Regions from separate parts of the Pantoea sp. GABEPS69 genome, predicted to be linked through region 1. Evidence: riboswitches for the same ligand, from Rfam matches in the RefSeq annotation. Region 1 holds a riboswitch; each other region holds the start of a gene.
The links. A riboswitch is a leader RNA that binds a small molecule or an ion and turns the genes downstream of it on or off. The one in region 1 is predicted to bind thiamine pyrophosphate.

Region 1 (3,033 bases):
CTGCAAAATATCGGGCGACGGATAGCCTGCGGTGCCGAGCAGAAAACGCGAACGGGGAACAAAGCCGTAAAACATGGTTCAGCCTCCCTGCATCGGCGACAGCACTTCCAGACGGCATCCCGCCTCCAGCCGCTGGCTCTCATACTGCGCGCGCGGCAAAAACTCACCGTTAAAGGCGCTGGCGACGCAGGCGGCGTCGATCTGCCGCTCCTGCAGCAGCGCGGCGACCGTCGCCGCTTCGGTTTCCACTCTCTGACCGTTAAGTTCGATTTGCATCATTCGACTCCTGACTAAGCAGTTGCATAAGCTGCTGCGCCATGGCGGGCGCGAGCAAAAAACCGTGACGATACATGCCGTTAAGGGAGAAAACGCCGTCTTGATAGCGTACTTCCGGCAGGTTATGGCGATAGGCGGGACGCCGTCCCGTACCGCTCTCGACGATGCGCGCTTCGGCCAGCGCCGGATGAATGCTCCAGGCGGCGCCGAGCAGCTCCATCATGGCGCGGGCGCTGATCGGGCTAGCGTCGTCGCTCTCGACCATGGTGGCGCCGAGCATAAAAAGGCCGTCGGCGCGCGGCACCAGATAGCAGGGAAAGCGCGGATGCAGCAGCCGGATCGGACGGGAGAAGTGGAGTTCATCGCACTGCAGGATCAGCATCTCGCCGCGCACCGCGCGCAGATCAGGCTGGCGAGCGGCGGCGTGAATGCCGCGGCAGTCGATAACCGTGCCGCGTGGTTTGCCGCGGTGAAAAACGACGCCGCGCGCTTCCAGGCTGGCGCGCAGCTGGCGCATGGCGTCGCGCGGATTAAGATGCGCTTCGTCGGGGAAAAACAGGCCGCGCGCAAAGCGCCCTGCCAGCTCAGGCTCAAGCTGTGCAGGATCGCGCCACTGATGCTGTCGCGTCATGCGGGCGAAGCGCGTCAGCTCTGCGGCGTCGCGCGGCGCGGCCACCACCAGCGTGCCCTGACGCGCGACGCCGTCGACCCGCTGCGCCCACCAGCCGGCGGCGCGCTGCCCCAGCTCGATAACCTGTTCAGGCGCGCTCTCCCCTTCGCAAAAGGGCGCCAGCATGCCGCCCGCCCAGTGCGACGCGGGCATTTCGTCGCTGACGATCACCTCTGGCGTTTCGCCCTGTTCAGCCAGCAGCGTCGCGACGCATAAGCCGGCGACGCCGCTGCCGATGACTGACCAGCGGCTCATGGCGCGCACCTGATAGAGAAAACGGTTTGAAAAAGAGTCATGTTCACGCAGGCCTCGATATTGACGACCCGTGATACGTGAAGGGAAAAAGCGTGAGCAGTGAGCAGGCTCGCGCGGCAGGCATCTCACAGAGGCTAAAAATAATGAGATACGAGTCTTCCTACGCCAGTATCAACTGGGTCAGGTTCAAAGGGTCGCTAAACCGCGCGCTGCGCTATTAGCCTCTCAGTCTCTCTGGCGAGACTCCCCCGACGGCCATTAGTTGTAGGGCAACTGCCTGCCCGACGTCAAGTACGGTGTGTTAATCAGGCGTTAAATCGGCGGTTTCGCTGCGGGCGGTCAGCGCCAATGCCGCGGCCCGGCGCCGCTGACGTCGCTCGCTTAAAACCGCGTAAATGCCGGCAAACGCCACCAGACTGGCGCCGATCAGCGTGAGTTTCTCTGGCAAGGTGCCGAGAAAAATCAGGCCGATAATGACCGACCAGAGCAGCGAGCTGTAATCGAACGGGGCGAGCAGCGAGGCATCTGCGTAGCGCAGGCTCAGCGTCAACAAAATTTGCGTCAGTCCGCCGCACAGGCCGCACCCCAGCAGCAGAAGCAGCTGCTCGCCCTGCGGCAGGCGCCAGCCGAACGGCAGCGTCAGCAGCGATGTCGCGCCCGTCATAGCGGTGAACCAGAAAGCGATCGCGCCCGGCTTCTCTTTACCGCTCAGATAGCGGATCTGAATCAGCGCGCCCGCCGTACAGAGCGCAGAGAGCAGCGCCAGCAAGACGCCGACGGAAGAGGCCAGGCTGGCTACCGTCAGCCTGGGCGGGCCGCTGAGCGACAGGTGACCGGAGAGCATAATGACGATCCCCGCGAAACCGGCCGCTACCGACAGCCAGCGATTCAGCCGCACCTTTTCGCGCAGCACTATGGCGGCAAGCAGCACGGTGAACAGCGGCGCGGCGTAGTTGATAGCGGTGGCGTCGGTCAGTGAGATATAAATCAGCGACAGATAGCTCAGGTACATGCTGCAGGTGCCCGCCAGACCGCGACCGATATGCCCTTTCACATTGCGGGTTTTGATGCCCTGGATAATGCCGCCCTGAAAGGTTAGCCATACCAGCAGCGGCATTACGCCCACCAGCGAACGAAAGAAGATCACTTCTCCCACCGGCAGCGCGCCCTCCAGACCTTTTACGCAGGCAAGCATCAGCGTCGAGCTAAGGGTCGCCATGATTTTGAGTGAAATTCCCGTCGACGCGCTCACGTCGCGCTCCTTATTTGCCCGTTGCAGAAAGTGAGCGTTAAGGGTAACGCAGACGCGCGGCGCGGGCGGTGGGAAACCACAATAAATACAGCGTATTCTGCCTTTATGAGACTGGCACGCAGCACAAATATGCGCCTGATTTTTTCGCTATCTCGACGCGAGCGCTGAACAAACTAATTTCCCGCTTTGCTTAGCGAGGATGAATATAATTTTTCGTCCTGCCATGGGGGCTCATCGCCCGTCAGAAAAAGCGGCGGAGCTAAAAAAACCAGGCCAAAATAAAGCGATATAAAAGCGCATCATAAAAAACATCTTTAATATCTAATACATTGATATTAAATGTTATTTATACAGAATCAACATCGAAAAAGCGTAACAGTCTCAACTAAGTGCAGGTTATATAAACTGTTTATTAAACCGTCATTTAAATAGCCAGAGCAAAAAAATTTTCGCTGCTCGCCCTGAAAAGCCAAAAGGCATCTTATTATTAATGCTGATCCCTATACAGGTGGATTTAATAAGCTCCAGCGAAATTAAATGTGACAAACCTCACATATGTGCCAGGCTTATTATTATCCGA
Region 2 (3,033 bases), on a different replicon from region 1:
CGTGGTTAGCGGGCCGAGCGTATAGAACGGCGCTTCGTGACAGTGCTCCAGCTGCTCGGTCATATTGCGGCGGATCATCTGCATAGGAATATGGCCGGGACCTTCGATCATCACCTGCACGTCATACTCCCAGGCGATCTTCGTCAGCTCGCCCAGCGTGCGCAGCTCGGCGAACTGTGCCTCGTCGTTGGCGTCCTGAATTGAGCCGGGACGCAGGCCGTCGCCAAGCGACAGCGAAACGTCGTAGGCGGCGCAGATTTCGCAAATTTCGCGAAAGTGCGTATAGAGAAAACTTTCGCGGTGATGCGACAGACACCACTTCGCCATAATCGACCCGCCGCGCGATACGATGCCGGTCAGGCGCTTCGCCGTCATCGGCACATAGCGCAGCAGCACGCCGGCGTGGATAGTGAAGTAATCGACGCCTTGCTCCGCCTGCTCCAGCAGCGTGTCGCGAAACACTTCCCAGTCGAGATTTTCCGCAACGCCGTTGACCTTTTCCAGCGCCTGATAGATGGGTACGGTGCCGATGGGCACCGGGCTGTTGCGCAGGATCCACTCGCGCGTTTCATGAATATAGCGCCCGGTGGAGAGATCCATCACAGTATCGGCGCCCCAGCGCGTCGACCAGACCAGTTTCTCCACCTCTTCTTCGATAGAGGAAGTGACCGCCGAGTTGCCGATGTTGGCGTTGACCTTGACCAGAAAATTGCGGCCGATAATCATCGGCTCCGATTCGGGATGGTTGATATTCGCGGGAATAATGGCGCGTCCGGCGGCCACTTCCTGGCGCACGAACTCAGGGGTGATGTTTTCCGGCAGCTGCGCGCCGAAGCCGTGGCCGGCATGCTGCTGACGCAGCACTTCGCTGCGAATGCGTTCGCGGCCCATATTCTCGCGCAGCGCGATAAACTCCATCTCCGGCGTGACGACGCCCTGACGGGCATAGTGAAGCTGGGTGACGCGCCGCCCCGCTTTTGCGCGTCGCGGCTGCGGCAGCCGCTCGAAACGCAGATGATCGAGCCCGTCATCGGCCAGACGCTGCTGCGTATAGCGCGAGCTGGTGTGCGTCAGAACCTCACTATCGTCGCGTGTGGCAATCCAGTCGGCGCGCAGCTTTGCCAGCCCGCGCTGTACGTCGATAACGGCATCGGGATCGCCGTAGGGACCGGCAGTATCGTAGACCGGCACCGCCTCATTCTCTTCATAGCGCGGACGATCTTTATCGCCGCCGAGCAGCGTCGGGCTGAGCTGGATCTCGCGCATCGGCACGCGAATATCGGCGCGGCTGCCCTGGATCCAGATACGTTTCGAGTTGGGAAAGGCGACGCCGCTCTGAAGCGCCTCAATAAAGGCCTGCGCCTGAGCGCGCTGTTCACGTCGGTTGGTTTTGGTCATAGACATAGCAATTTTCCTGTTGAGGGGGAACGTTGCTTGTCCGGAGTTCGGAAGGAGTAACAGAAACGGCAGGCAAAATCGCCAGCGTACTGATGATGTTTACTCTTGTTCCCTTCGCAGGTTCTAACCTGATCAGGTTCCGCGGATCCCGAATTAACGGTCTCAGCCCAGGGGGCACTCCGACAAGATTTCGTTTTACGTTTTAAGCTACTTAGCTTGCCATTTCGCGCACTGGGCAGTGCTCGTGACGGTCACATACTTCAGTATGCTCCCGTCCCTGCGCGCTGTCCGAGCGTGAACTGGCTGCGCACGTTACGCTTAAAACGCCAGTGCATATTGCACAAAAACAAAACGGGTTTTCGACGATAACGTCGAAAACCCGTTCAGCATAGAAGGACCGCTTCAGAATAACAAGCGATTTACAATTGGCTAACCTTAAGCCGGACGCGACAGCTGCGTGCTGTCGTTAGCCACCGGCGCACGCACCAGGCTGTTGTCCCACGCAAGCTGGATCAGCTTATCTTCCAGGGTAAAGCGCGCTTCCAGCACTTCGCCGACTTCCGACAGCGCCAGCTGAAAATCGACGCAGTTATCGTCGTCAATCGACTGCTGCAGATGGCCATCATAGAGCTGCATCAGGCGCTCGGTGTTGGCTTCCAGCGGCGGATAGACCTGCGCAGCGGCAATCATCGGGCTGTCGCCTTCCATCTCGTTGATGATGCGCTCGTAAATGCTGAAGTGACCGGCGGAAAGGTAATCGACCAGGCCGTGACAAAAATTGTCGAGCGCCTGCTCGTCTAACGTCGTGAGCGCCTCTTTGTTAGGCTTCAGCCCAACCAGGTGGTAATAAGAAACAAGAAGCTGGCGACGGGCGTCCAGCCACGTGTCTACCAGTTCGTTGCTGCCACCTACGCGCTCGGTCAGGACGTTTAACTGGTTAAGCATATCTGACTCCATGTAAAGAAGGTTCCCTTCCCGTCACGCTGCGGCTGGCCTGGTGCCGCCTGCAAGCTGGACGATTTAGGGTATAGTTGTTTGTCTACACACTTAACATCAGGACTTCAGCGTATCGATAAGACGCTAAGGATGACGATTAGATGCAACATGAGATCTCAAGCGTAGACGCTGGATGGTGGATTGTCAGCCATGAACAGAAACTTTGGTTGCCGCAAGGCGATCTGCCGCACGGCAGCGCCGCTGCGTTTAAGCTGGCAGGCAGCAAGGCGCAGGCGGTCGGCGAGTGGCAGGGCGAAACGGTATGGCTGGTGTGTGAGAGCCGCGATCGCGACATGTTCTCGGTGCGTCAGCTGATCGATGAAGAGCCAGGGCTGTTTCAGCTTGCCGGGCGCGCCGTGCAGCTGGCAGAGTTTTACCGCTCGCATCGCTTCTGCGGCTACTGCGGCCACGAAATGCATCTGAGCAAACATGAAAATGCCTGCCTCTGCGGACACTGCCGCGAACGCTACTATCCGCAAATCGCGCCCTGCATTATCGTCGCCATCCGACGCGGCGACGAGATATTGCTGGCCAACCATGCGCGTCATCGCAACAGCATCTATACCGTGCTGGCGGGCTTTGTCGAGGTGGGCGAGACGCTGGAGCAGGCGGTCGCGCGCGAGGTGATGGAAGAGAGCA
Region 3 (3,033 bases), on a different replicon from region 1:
AGCATGCGCAGCGGTTCGGCGGCGATCGTCGGCAGCGGCTGTTTTAAAAAGCTCCAGGCGGTGCCGCTGAGGATGCCGATAATCAGCGGATTCTTCGCCACGCTGAGCAGGGTATGGCCGATGCCTTTCAGCGAGAAGCTGCCCTGTTTCGCCCACTCCACCGAGAGCGTCAGCAGCGTCCAGAGGATCAGACTGTTGAACACCAGCACCAGCGCCACCGACGGCAGCGCCTGCGGGCCGAGCAGCACCGTCGCCACCGGAATGCCGAGCATCACGTTATTGGAGAAGATGCCGCCGAGCGCGAAAACCGTGCCCGCGACGCCGTCGAGCTTAAACAGCCGCGCGCCCAGGACGCGGCCGAGGATAAATATCAGTAAGCAGCTGCCGAAAAAGGCCAGCAGCAGCCGCACATCCACCGGCGGGCTTTTGTAGAAGTCGCTCATTACGCGGAACAGCATGCAGGGCAGGGCGACGTTGAAGACAAAGCGGTTCATGCCTTCGCTGATGGTTAGCGGCCATTTGCCAACGCGCGTCAGGGCGTAGCCAAGAAAAATCAAAATAAACAGCGGAGCGGAAAGGTAAATCTGATGGGTAAGGGTATCAAGCAAGCCAGGCATAGCGCGTCTGTTATCGGCATCAGGTAACATCAGCCTAACATGATGTTGCGAAAAGCGTCACCTGGCAGCGCATTCTCTAGCCCAGCCAGCGTCGCGCCTGCGCGTCGCTGATATCGCGATAATAGACGCGATGCAGCGTCTGGTCGCAGCTTCTGCAGCGGGCAGTAATATGAGTAGAAAAATAGCTTCTGCCATTCGGGGCAATGGCATTGGCACGAGTAATTACAACATCCTGCCAGTGGTGCCAGTGCGGGATAAGCGAGAGCAGTTTCATCAGGTTCCTCTGAAACGGATAGCCAGGATTAAACAGCATGGTTTGCGGGCCCGGAGCATTAGGCTTGTTTTTCGGCCGCCACTGGTTGATCGAGATCATGCTGAACCGTGCTAACTGGTAATACCTCTTAAGAGGTAGGTATATTGCTTTCGTTTGCCGCCTCTCCTATGCTGCTGGCGTAACATTCGACTCGGGGTGCCCTTCTGCGTGAAGGCTGAGAAAAACCCGTATTACCTGATCTGGATAATGCCAGCGTAGGGAAGTCAGATGCCTGACCGCATTCGCCTTCTTGCTCGCCGGTTGGGAGTTATGATGATCCGCCAACCTCAACGTTTTTCCGATGCGCACTTCGCGCCCGTTCTCGCCCGCTTCGTTCAGCGCCAGCCGCTGGTGCACTGCATGACCAACGACGTGGTACAGAACATCACCGCTAACGTCCTGCTGGCGCTCAACGCCTCGCCCGCCATGGTGATCGATCCTGAAGAGGCCGCGCAGTTCGCCGCCGTGGCCGACGCCTTGCTGATCAACGTCGGCACGCTGACCCGCGATCGCCGTGACGCCATGCTGGCGGCGGTGCAGGCCGCCGACGCGGCGCAAAAGCCCTGGGTGCTCGACCCGGTCGCGGTCGGCGCGCTGCGCCTGCGCACTGAGTTCTGCCAGCAGCTTCTTGCCCTGCGGCCTGCCGCCGTGCGCGGCAACGCCTCTGAAATTCTCGCGCTGGCGCAGCAGGGCGCAGGTGGACGCGGCGTGGATACGCAGCACCAGTCGGAAGCGGCGCTGGAGGCGGCGCGCGAGCTGGCGCGGCAACATCAGACGCTGGTGGCGATTAGCGGCGAGGTTGACTACGTCACCGACGGCACGGAGACGCTGAGCGTACCCGGCGGCAGCGCGCTGATGACGCGCGTGGTCGGCACCGGCTGCGCGCTCTCCGCCGTGGTGGCCGCCTTTTGCAGCCTGCCTGGCGACCGGCTGAGCAACGTCGCCAGCGCCTGCCGCGTCATGGCGCTGGCGGGCGAACGCGCCGCCGCGCAGATTGCCGCACCCGGCAGCTTCGCCGCGCTGTTTATCGATGCCTTGTGGCAGCTGGCACAGGAGGCGCGCGCATGAAGCGTATCAACGCGCTGACCATTGCCGGCACCGATCCCAGCGGCGGCGCCGGCATCCAGGCCGATCTCAAGGCCTTTTCGGCGCTCGGCGCCTATGGCACCAGCGTCATTACCGCGCTGGTGGCGCAAAACACCTGCGGCGTGCAGTCGGTTTATCGTATTGAGCCAGACTTTGTGGGCGCGCAGCTTGATTCGGTACTCAGCGACGTGCGCATCGACACGGCGAAAATCGGCATGCTGTCGGAAACCGCCATCGTGCAGATCGTGGCGGAAAAGCTGAAACGAGCCGACATCCCTTTCGTGGTGCTGGATACGGTGATGGTGGCGAAAAGCGGCGATCCCTTGCTCTCGCCTGACGCTATCGCCAGCGTGCGCGAGCTGCTGCTGCCGCAGGTCTCGTTAATTACGCCCAATCTGCCGGAGGCGGCGGCGCTGCTGGAGTGCGCGCCGGCGCACAGCGAAGAGGCGATGCTGGAGCAGGGCGAAGCGCTGCTGGCGCTCGGCTGCCAGGCGGTGCTGATGAAGGGCGGCCATCTCAGCGACAGCGAAAGCCCGGACTGGCTTATCACCCGTGACGGCGCGGAGCGCTTTACCGCGCCGCGCGTCAATACGCGCCATACCCACGGCACCGGCTGTTCGCTCTCCGCCGCGCTGGCGGCGCTGCGTCCGCGCCATAGCAGCTGGGCAAACACGCTGCGCGAGGCGAAAGCCTGGCTGCAGCAGGCGCTGATGCAGGCCGATACGCTGGAAGTGGGCAAGGGAATTGGGCCGGTGCACCATTTTCATCGCTGGTGGTAGGGTAAAACGCCTTTAACGGGTCAATTTTGCTACGGATCCGTCTGAAAAATGGAGTCAGCAATTTGCGTCGCGATTCGGCGACGTTCAGGCTGTGGTGGCTCGCGCCGGTCTGCGCCGGCGCATCACCTTTTTCTGACAGGAGTTAACATGACGGACATCGTACAGTTACTGGGCCAGGACGCGGATTCTCTTCTTCAGCATCGCTGTCTGGCGCTTCCCGCAGAAAACCTCTATTTGC
Region 4 (3,033 bases), on a different replicon from region 1:
GAACGCCAGCAGCGCCACGCCGCACAGCAGCAGCGCGGCGGCACTGCCCGGCACCATCCACAGCGGGATTAGCGGCTGACGGCGCGTTGCCATGCGTTAATCCACTCTGGGCGCTGCTGCGCCACTTGCTGCGGACTATACTGCAGCGCGGTTTGCGGCACGCTCAGCGTCTGGAAACCCGCTGGCAGCTCGCTTTTAATGACCGGATACATCCAGTTGCCGGTCGGGATGGCGTTCTGGAAGGCGGGCGTCAGCATAAACTGCATAAACTGCTGCGCCAGCTTCGGCTGCTTGCTGCCGGCAAGCTGCGCGGCGACTTCAACCTGCAAATAGTGACCTTCTGCAAACGGCGCGGCGGCGTAGTTCTCTTTTTTCTCTTCGATGAGGTGATAGGCGGGCGAGGTGGTATAGCTTAGCACCAGATCGCCTTCGCCTTTCAGGAACAGGCCGTAGGCTTCGCTCCAGCCCTTGGTCACGGTAACGGTTTTTTGCGCCAGCTTCTGCCAGGCCTGCGGCGCGCTGTCGCCGTAGACTTTCTGCATCCAGAGCAGCAGGCCCAGACCCGGCGTGCTGGTGCGCGGATCTTCATAGATCACGCGCCATTTCTCCGGGCTTTCCACCAGCTCTTTCAGGCTGGTCGGCGGGTTTTTAAGGCGCGTTTTGTCATAAACGAAGGCGAAGTAGCCGTAGTCAAAGGGCACGAAGGTTTGATCCTGCCAGCCGCCCGGCAGCGTCAGGTTATGGAGATCGACCGCGCTTTTGGCGAACAGGCCGGTCTGCTGCGCCGCCTGCAGCAGATTATTGTCGAGGCCGAGCACCACGTCGGCCTTGCTGTTCTTGCCTTCCATGCGCACGCGGTTCAGCAGCGAGACGCCATCTTCTAGCGCCACATAGCGCAGCTCGCAGCCGCACTGCGCTTCAAAGGCTTTTTTCACCGCCGGGCCGGGGCCCCATTCGGCGGAGAAGGAGTCGTAGGTGTAGACGGTCAGGGCTGGTTTTGCCGCCAGCGCCGGCACGGACAGCAACATCAGCAGAGGGAGAATCTGTTTAACCACTTTGCGCTCCAGGGGAGAGTTGTTATGAGTCGCAAAGGATCTGAGCGTAGCAGCCTCTCAAATCCCTACGTCGGTATTAACCGAATCAGGTTCGACGGGTTTTTCTCAGCCTTTCGCAGGCACCCCGTTGAGAACGGCTCATTCTAGACATTTCGGCGCCAGGGGGAAAGCGTCACAGCGTCGGCGGCGCGAACCAGGCGGATTTAAAGTCGAACCAGCCAAGCGTATTGAGCCGCACGCCGCGCATGCTGCGCTGACCTTCCAGCAGCAGCCAGTGATGAAACAGCGGATGCAAACCATCCGCGTCGAGCAGCCGCTTGCTCCATTCGGCGAGCGGCAGCGCTTTGCGCCGCCAGCGCGCGGCGTCCTGTTCCCAGTCGAGCGGCAGACAGTGATGCAGCAGCGGGATCTCGTAGAGCTGGGCAAACAGCGCATACTCCAGCGGCAGAGTGAAGTTGACGCTGCCGAGCCAGACGTCGCTTTCCGCCTCGCCCTGATGCCAGGTTTCATAGTCGACTGCACGGGTAATTAGCCGCACATTGTGCTGCGCCAGCAGTGGGCGCAGCGCATTGGCGATGCCCTCATGCTCGACGTGCTGGCTGTACCAGGTCAGCGTCAGGCTCTCCAGACCGGGCGGCCTGGTCGCTGGCGTCAAATCGCGGCGGTGGTGCCAGCGCGGCAGCAGGCCGTAGGCAGGATACCAGTAGCGCTGATAGCCGGCCTCGGCATAGTTGAGCAGCGCGATGGGATTCAGCAAATGGCAGAGCCAGCGCCGGACGTCGGCATCGCGTCCCAGGGCGGAGCGCTGATCGAACAGGAGAAAATAGCAGCCCTCTTCAAGGCGGCTCTCTTCCGACTTTTCATCCTCGGCGGCGCCCTGGAGACGCACGCCGGAGTAGACCAGTTCGTCGCTGATCTCCGGCAGTACCCAGATTGAGACGTCGTCAATCAGCGCGCGAAAGCCGAAATAGTCGTCAAACGCCTCGATCTTCAGCTGGCTCTGCTGGTTGCGCACCACGCGATAGGGGCCGGTGCCAACGGGATGCCGCGCGAAGTCGCGCATTTGCGGCCATTCGCGCGGCAGAATCATGGCGCTGACGCTGCCGAGCAGCCAGGGCAGCCAGTCGTCCGGTTCGCTGAGATGGAGATCCAGCGTCCAGGGCGCGGGCGAATCGATGCGTCGAATATGGGAGAAGAGCGGCAGCGGGCGCAGGCGTTCCAGGCTCGACGTGACGTCCGCCATCTCCAGCTCGCGGCCATGATGAAAGCGGATCGCCGGGCGCAGGTAAAAACGCCAGTGCAGCGGCGATATCGCCTGCCAGTGATGGGCGATATCCGCCTCGACTTCCCCGTTTTCCTCATTTATACGCGTCAGACCGTTAAAAATCTGCCGCGCCAGATGGGTTTCGGAGCGGCGCAGCGGCGAGCCGGGCAGCAGGTTAAGCAGCGGGCGGTAGTAGAGCACGCGCAGAATATGTTTGCCCTGGCGGAAGCTGCGGCCGAGATGGGCGCGGATCATCTGGCGTACCTCCGCCTTGTCGCCGACCAGCTGCACCAGCTGATCGATACGATCCTGCGCCAGCAGATCCTCGGCGCGCTGCTGCTGCAGCGCCAGGCCGGTGTAGCAGAAGCTGAGCTGCGAACGCTTGCCGCGTCCCGCCTCGGCCTGCCAGGTGAGCCAGCCCGCCTCCTGCATCGCATTCAGCAGGTTGCGCATATGGCGACGCGAGCAGTGCAGCCGTTCGGCCAGTTCGCTGAGCGTAACCAGCTGGCTTTCGCCCTGGCAGCTTTGCCACAGGCGGATGAACTGCTGCTTAAGGCGTGATGAGGACATAAAAGAGGAACTCCCTGTGAAAAGCGCTCAGTTTTTCCTGCCTCATATTACGGGCAAACTTAGCGCTATTGGAAGAGCGGGAGGCATTCCGCACGGAATGGCGCTCGACCATGATGCCGCTGCGGCGGGATCTTTTCTGAGTAG

Region 2: it holds a riboswitch for thiamine pyrophosphate, as region 1 does, so the genes downstream of both, thiC (phosphomethylpyrimidine synthase ThiC) here and PVE98_RS19985 (FAD-dependent oxidoreductase) in region 1, are expected to answer to the same signal.
Region 3: it holds a riboswitch for thiamine pyrophosphate, as region 1 does, so the genes downstream of both, thiM (hydroxyethylthiazole kinase) here and PVE98_RS19985 (FAD-dependent oxidoreductase) in region 1, are expected to answer to the same signal.
Region 4: it holds a riboswitch for thiamine pyrophosphate, as region 1 does, so the genes downstream of both, thiB (thiamine ABC transporter substrate binding subunit) here and PVE98_RS19985 (FAD-dependent oxidoreductase) in region 1, are expected to answer to the same signal.

Annotation. Positions count from the first base shown of each region.
Region 1 covers NZ_CP118619.1:22,902-25,934, reverse strand. Annotated here, with positions in the region: gene PVE98_RS19995 (thiazole synthase) at 1-75, opposite strand, end outside; gene thiS (sulfur carrier protein ThiS) at 79-276, opposite strand; gene PVE98_RS19985 (FAD-dependent oxidoreductase) at 260-1,201, opposite strand; TPP riboswitch at 1,342-1,461, opposite strand; gene PVE98_RS19980 (DMT family transporter) at 1,503-2,453, opposite strand.
Region 2 covers NZ_CP118618.1:3,776,898-3,779,930, reverse strand. Annotated here, with positions in the region: gene thiC (phosphomethylpyrimidine synthase ThiC) at 1-1,404, opposite strand, end outside; TPP riboswitch at 1,491-1,590, opposite strand; gene PVE98_RS18360 (Rsd/AlgQ family anti-sigma factor) at 1,834-2,343, opposite strand; gene nudC (NAD(+) diphosphatase) at 2,496-3,033, shown strand, end outside.
Region 3 covers NZ_CP118618.1:1,346,174-1,349,206, forward strand. Annotated here, with positions in the region: gene PVE98_RS06425 (AEC family transporter) at 1-617, opposite strand, end outside; gene PVE98_RS06430 (hypothetical protein) at 694-891, opposite strand; TPP riboswitch at 1,073-1,169, shown strand; gene thiM (hydroxyethylthiazole kinase) at 1,204-1,998, shown strand; gene thiD (bifunctional hydroxymethylpyrimidine kinase/phosphomethylpyrimidine kinase) at 1,995-2,795, shown strand; gene fbaB (class I fructose-bisphosphate aldolase) at 2,943-3,033, shown strand, end outside.
Region 4 covers NZ_CP118618.1:3,405,814-3,408,846, reverse strand. Annotated here, with positions in the region: gene thiP (thiamine/thiamine pyrophosphate ABC transporter permease ThiP) at 1-93, opposite strand, end outside; gene thiB (thiamine ABC transporter substrate binding subunit) at 69-1,055, opposite strand; TPP riboswitch at 1,100-1,192, opposite strand; gene sgrR (HTH-type transcriptional regulator SgrR) at 1,228-2,889, opposite strand; gene PVE98_RS16640 (hypothetical protein) at 2,906-3,033, shown strand, end outside.